3 regions of the Paenibacillus sp. MT124 genome follow, and region 1 is predicted to be linked to each of the others. Evidence: riboswitches for the same ligand, from Rfam matches in the RefSeq annotation. Region 1 holds a riboswitch; each other region holds the start of a gene.
What was found. A riboswitch is a leader RNA that binds a small molecule or an ion and turns the genes downstream of it on or off. The one in region 1 is predicted to bind cobalamin.
Positions count from the first base shown of each region.

Region 2: another riboswitch for cobalamin. It lies ahead of AC3RCI_RS06820 (ABC transporter substrate-binding protein); the one in region 1 lies ahead of nikB (nickel ABC transporter permease).
Region 3: another riboswitch for cobalamin. It lies ahead of cobJ (precorrin-3B C(17)-methyltransferase); the one in region 1 lies ahead of nikB (nickel ABC transporter permease).

Region 1 is NZ_CM179500.1:266,864-269,137, reverse strand. Features, by position in the region: gene nikC (nickel transporter permease) at 1-117, opposite strand, end outside; gene nikB (nickel ABC transporter permease) at 119-1,057, opposite strand; cobalamin riboswitch at 1,221-1,410, opposite strand; gene AC3RCI_RS01245 (AraC family ligand binding domain-containing protein) at 1,491-2,274, opposite strand, start outside.
Region 2 is NZ_CM179500.1:1,477,995-1,480,268, forward strand. Features, by position in the region: gene cbiB (adenosylcobinamide-phosphate synthase CbiB) at 1-95, shown strand, start outside; gene AC3RCI_RS06815 (histidine phosphatase family protein) at 86-733, shown strand; cobalamin riboswitch at 906-1,034, shown strand; gene AC3RCI_RS06820 (ABC transporter substrate-binding protein) at 1,444-2,274, shown strand, end outside.
Region 3 is NZ_CM179500.1:6,045,101-6,047,374, forward strand. Features, by position in the region: gene cobJ (precorrin-3B C(17)-methyltransferase) at 1-1,109, opposite strand, end outside; cobalamin riboswitch at 1,509-1,697, opposite strand; gene AC3RCI_RS27335 (uroporphyrinogen-III synthase) at 1,893-2,274, opposite strand, start outside.

The sequences.
Region 1 (2,274 bases):
TGGATCATGCGGTGCGAGCAGCGGCGCAATCATGACGAGAATGACCCAGAGGAGGGTCAGTGAACATAGAAACGTGAACCAGCGATGCTGTGTCAAAATAAGCTTAAATTCTCTCATCCTAGACATCCACGTCCAGTCGAATCCGCGGGTCATGCAGATGTGTCCAGAGATCAACCATCAGATTCAGCAATACATAGATGGTTGCCATCCAGATGACGTAGCCCTGAATCAGGGGATAGTCCCTTGTAAAGATGGCATCCACCGCCATCTGCCCTACACCCGGCCATACGAACAAACTTTCCACAATGGCTGCCCCGCCGAGCAGGGCGCCTGTAGACATGCCCATGAGCGTAACGATGGGCAATAATATATTGGGTAAAATATGCTGCATCATAATGACTCTCTCCTTCACGCCTCTGGCTCTGGCCCCCGTTACATAGTTCTGGGACATCTCTTCCAGAATCACCGTACGGATCTGCCTGATATATTGGGCAATCAGAGGTAACGCCAGTGTGCATGCCGGCAATATCAGGCTGTTCCAGCCCGAACTTCCCATGACAGGCAGCAGCTTGAGTTGAACTCCAAATACCAACATAAGCAGCATCCCGAGCCAGAAGCTGGGCATGGACAGCCCTGCAAACGAAAACAGGCGAATGACGTAATCCAGCACGTTGTTTCTGTAGACAGCCGACAAAATCCCCAGTGGAAACGCAATCAGAATGACCAGCAGCAGGGCACTTCCTGTTAGCCGAAGCGTGGCTGGAAGCCTGGACAGCAGAATGTCGAGCACAGGCCTGTCGTATTTATAGGACGTTCCGAAATCTCCGGTAAGCACCTGTCCCAGCCAGGTTCCGTAGCGTATCCAAAATGGCTGATCCAGTCCCAGCTGGACACGCACCTGCTGTACCAATTCGTCCGACGGTGTGACCCCTGTAGACATGAGCATAAGCCTTGCCGGGTCCCCCGGAGACAGATAGGTCAGCAGAAACGTCAGAAACGAAATGCCGAATAACACGGCTGCCAGTTGAATGAATCTTTTCACAATATATCTACTCACATGTCTGACATCCTCTCCCCAATCTCCAATCCCGCACGTGACTTGTCCATGCATATCAAAAAAGACGTCTCTCTCCGCTAGTACCGGATAAGGACGTCTTAAATAAACAGATTTTCAGAAAAAATCATGCTCTCTAAACACCTTCCTATCTCCCGTAGGTACTACTGTGTTGTTAAACTAGGCAGGTCTCCTGGCTCCAGAATCCTCGTCATTGCAGCACCTTCCCGGTCTAAACCAGTGGCATAACGCTGCATAACTCCTCTGTTACAGTGGCGGGACCGCGCCGGCATCACACCGGTCTTCCCTATTAAGCTTCTACCCGAAGGTAAAGCACCCAGTTCCACATATTCAATTGAAATGCATTCTGTACCAGTATAGCTGGCTCACAGATAATGATCAAAGCATTTATTCAAATTTGAAACAGCTCTGCAGGCTAACCTCGTTGTCTTGATTCTTTGGGGGATACTCCTGTCACTCGCTTGAACATCTTGGAAAATAAAAGCGGATCGGTATATCCCACGGAGTGGGCAACCTCGCTGACTGAAAGCGTCGAGCTCTGCAGCAGTTCTGCCGCACGATTCATCCGGTATTCAAGAAAGAATGCCTGAAGCGACTTCCCGTACTTCTCCTTAAAAAGACCGGACAGATACGTACGATCCAAGCGAACGGACTGCGCAATATCAAGGATGGACGTCTTCTGGCTGTACCTGTTCTCCATAAACTGGACGGCTTGTCTGATGTATTCATCCTTGGTGGAAAGGGGCCTCTGCGGCTTGTCCTCATCGGGGGAGGAGGATATCAGTTCGGCAATTAAACGGTATAACAGACTCTGGCTAAAAACATCTCCGCCATTGCGTGATGAGGCCTGAGTCATGTCTGCATACAAACCATCCATGACCTTCGGATCTCTGGCATCAAATACAGGATGTGCCGAACTCAGTTTTGCCCTCTGCATAAATGTCTTGGCATGGACGCCCTTAAACCCGAACCAAGAGTACGTCCATGGCTCCTTCGCATCGGCCTCATAATGGATAATGGTATCCGGGAGAATGACGAAGCCCTGACCCTGGGTCAGCCGGTATTCCTTATCCTCCATATGCACCGTTCCCCATCCCTCATGAATGTAATGAACCACATAGGAATCTCGCACCCCTGGACCCCAATAATGAGAAGGATCGCAGGCTTGCCAGCCGAAAAACAACAGCACCAGCTCCATC
Region 2 (2,274 bases), 1.2 Mb from region 1:
GTTTGATGTTCTGGTCGGCGGGAGCTTTTGTGCTGTTATGCTGGTTGGTAACGTTCGGCATCTGGACAGCAGGAGGTGCACTGTTATGGAAGTAGAATCCGGGAAGCGTGGAACTGAAATGCGGGAGATCATGTTTATCCGTCATGGGACAACTTCTTGGAATGTGGAAAAGAGATACCTCGGACATACGGATATCGGTCTCCTGCCGGATGCAGAGCGGGAACTGGCGCCGCTTCGCCAGTCCATTCGCGGGATCACATGGGATGCACTGTATTGCAGTGATCTGCTGCGCTGCCAGCAGACCGTGGAACAAATCGCTCCGGTACAAGCAGGAGAAGCACAGCTTGATCGGCGTCTGCGTGAGATTGATTTTGGGCAATGGGAAGGGATGACTTACGATGAGCTCAAGGACAATCCGCTCTACCGGGATTGGATTGATGCACCGCAGGATGTGACGCCACCGGGCGGTGAGCCTTGGCAGGCATTTGCTGCGAGGATCGACTCCTTCGTGGAGGAGTGCCTTGTGTCCGTTTCGCCAGGGGAACATTCCGAAGAAAATCATGTTCCTGCGGTTGCCGTAATTACCCATGGCGGTGTCATTCGGTATGCCATGTCACGCCTCATACCAGAACTGGGATTCTGGGATACGCAGGTCATTCCGGGGCAAGCAATTAAGGTTCGGCTTGAAAAAAGGGGAAATAGCTGGGTTTCAAGCAGGGTATCTTTTCCGTGAATCGGGTTGTAAGGATGTGCAATATAACCTATAATCACAACAGAAGTGTGACTTCAGCATGAATACATATCTCGTTATGCGCTTAAGCGCTGATGGATGGTACATGCTCACTTGAATGGTTACAATATCAGCGACCACGGGTCCCTTGTGCGAGCAAGAAGAGCTCATCGAGTTAATGCAAACGATGAACGGCACAATGGGTGAAATAGGGAAGCCGGTGTGAATCCGGCACGGTCCCGCCACTGTAAATCAGGACGAACAGTCCTGTAAGTCAGGTTACCTGCCCTGGACGTACAAACCGGTGTTCCTTCGAGGAAAGGACAGCGTTTCGGGCAATTCTATGTGCATGAACAGCGGGTACGCTGTAGATGTGCAGATCGCCATATGCGAGACGTCATCCCTGATCCTGACGTAAGGATCGGGGATTTTTTTGTTCATATAGGATGAACCTGTAAGCTTTACACTAGACCACTACGATTGCAGTACCATCTTCCGATCGCTGTTATCCCCAGATTTCTTTGATCCCCTTATCAAAAGGGGAAATCCGGTGATAAATGCGAACACTTCGTTTCTTCAGATCGGTTCTGCACTCTCCGTTAACGTGTAAACGCTGCAGTTCAAACCTTATATAGGAACACCAAAGTATGGGGAGTAGGAGTTTGAGCATGTTGCAAGAAATAGTACAAATAGAGAAGGGGAGAATGAACAGAATGAACATCAAGAATTGGAAAGGCATGGCGTCCCTGCTGACAGCAGCGATGCTCACACTGGCTTTGGCTGGATGTGGAAATGCAACAACGAACGAGGGAACAGGTACAGCTACGCAGCAGCCGGCACAGGAGCAATCCCAAGGCCAGGAGCAGACGGATCTCAAAACACAATATCCACTTACGGTAACGGATGCAACGGGTGAAACCTTCACGTTTGAGAAAGCGCCAGCCAAAATCGTATCCGTGTCTCCGGCAGAAACCGAGTCATTGTTCGCGCTTGGACTGGACGAGCAGATCGTAGGTGTATCCGACTATGACGATTATCCGGAAGCTGCAACGAGCAAACCGAAAATGGGCGGTGTGTCGAAGCCAAATGAAGAGTCAATTATCGCAGCTGAAGCAGACATCGTATTTACAGGCATCTCCATGAGCGAAGAGGCTGTGACCAAGCTGCGCGAGCTGGGTATCACCATTTTCAAAACAGATCCGAAATCGATAGACGATGTCATGAACAACATCGAAACGTTCGGCAAAATCACGGATCATCAGGAGCAGGCACAGGAGCTCATCACGAAGATGAAACAGGACGTGGCTGACGTAACCGAAGCGGTCAAGGCTGTGAAGTCGGAAGATCAGAAAAAGGTATATGTTGAATTCTCCCCGGGCTGGACTGTGGGTAAAGGCGAATTCATGGATGAACTGATCACGGTAGCCGGTGGGATCAATGTTGCTTCCGACCTCGTGGGCTGGAATGAAATTAACGAAGAGAACATTATCGCTTCCAATCCGGATGTCATTCTGTACGCCAATGATGTTATTGATGAGAACTCC
Region 3 (2,274 bases), 710 kb from region 1:
AGCGCCTCGGCAGCCAGTTCGGCCGCACCGGCACGCGGCACCGCCAAGGCAGCACGAGGTGCGCATTCCACCGCTTCAGGAGGCTCGGCTGCAAGCACTGCGGTGCTGCCGCCTGCTGGCTGAGCAGCAGGCAAGCCAGCGCCCCGCTCCCCTTGCGGTCCCATGCCCGTACTGGCGCTGGCGCCGCGCAGGGCTGGTTCCGCAGCCGGCTGCGCGGTCTGCATGTCGCGGACCGTGCCTGCTGCATCAGCTGCAGCGGCAGAACGGGCCTCCATCGCGCCGAGCGACCAAGGCTCCGCTTCCGTGCGGAGCCGCTCATGCGGTCTGAGCGGCTGTTCCGCGGTATTCAGTGTGTATTTCCGCTGATATCCGCGCGGTGTGACCATGAGTCCTTCGTACATCATGGTCGAGGAGTTACCAATGATCACGGTCGTTAGCATGCCGATATCATGATTCAACATGTCTTCCAGCGTGGTCATCACAACATCTTGACGTTCACGGTAGGCACTTTTTACAAGCCCCACCGGTGTCTGGGGACTACGGTAACGCAGCAGCATCTCCTGCGTCTCCACGATCTGGCGTGTCCGGCGTCCACTGCGAGGGTTGTACAGAGCAATGACAAAATCAGCTGATGCTGCTGCTTCAACTCGTCGAATAATCGTCTCCCATGGCGTAAGGTGGTCACTCAGACTGATCGTACATGCATCATGCATCACGGGTGCACCCAGCAAGGAAGCACAGGATTGAATGGCAGATACACCCGGGATAACCTCAACGCCAACGCCGGTTCCCGGCTTCCAGCCTTGCTCCATCAGCACCTCATACACCAGTCCGGCCATGCCATATACACCTGCATCGCCACTGGAGATTACTGCAACGATTTTGCCCATCTCGGCCTGTCTGACCGCTTCCTGTGCCCGGCTTACCTCTTCGGTCATGCCTGTCCGTACAATCTCCTGTCCGTCCAGGAGTGGACGAATCAGATCAACGTAAGTGTTATAACCAATGATGACCTCACTCTCCCGTAGTGCCTCCAATGCCCGTGTGGTGATATGCTCCATCGCTCCTGGGCCAAATCCGATAATCAGCAGCTTTCCTTGACTCTGCATTGCTTCTCCTCCTCCATCTCCCTGTTCACCCTTAGCACGTCAATCACATCTATATCATCGCTTCTTCAGCCGTGGTCTGTATTTGAGCTCTTGATTATGGAGTTGCTCTGTGCAGCTCAACCTTCTTATCCGGGCTATTCCAAAACGTGAAAAAGGACGGCTTGACCGACCTTCTTCTTCGCGGCATGTTCGATTAAATCCAGTTCCGGATGGACTGTAAAAAATAAAAAAATCCCATCCTTATAACGGATGGGATACGCATGTACGTACACTCAAGAAGACAGTCCACGGCCCTATTGAGGATAGACCTGTGGCTGCATGGCCGCAAAGGGCCTGCCAGGCGAACCGGTTGTTCGCCCGTTTCCTGATTCTTCGTACACCACTCCTTTCCGCGAAGGGTTCGGTGACACATGCAAGGTAGGTCTCCTGGCTCTGGATCATCAGCTTCCTTTTCTGTCTTCCCCGGATCTACGAGTGACTTGGATGAAAAGGGCTTCCCCATTACAGTGGCGGGACCGCTCGGGATTTGCACCCGATTCCCTGTTACCTCTTGCTCGACGCAAGAGCACCTTGCTTGTTTTCATGAATGATATTGCTTTCATCATAACACCGCTCAGGAAAAAATGTCCATGCTTATGATGTTTGTCCACGATTCTATTTTCAGACAAAACAGAAAAAAGTTCTGATCCAGAACAGATCAGAACTTGAATGATGTATCCATCTGCGAAACCCTCATAACGATCTTACCGGATCCATTAACAGACCTGCATCCTGATCTGCTTATCAGGATTGATCTGCGTGTGCTGCAGCAATATATCGTCCCAGCTCAACGATGAGTGCTCCCATCTTTTCTTCCTCCGGAACAACTCGTGCTTCAATCCCCTCTTCACGCATGGCGTTTGCAGTCACTTTACCTACAGATGCAGGAATCACACCGTCCCGGAAAGCCTGCTGCATCTGTTCCAGCTTACCTTGGGAAGCTGCGTATGCTGCCAGAAACCGTACCTGGGGGCCGCTGGTGAATGCTACAGCATCAACTTCATGCTGCACGATTTCATTCAAAAGCTGTTCCAGTTCGGCCTCTTCCGGTGGTACATGACGATAAGGCAGAACCTGTCTTACTTCAGCACCCTGTTCTTCCAGCCAGTTGACCAGCTTCGGCGCA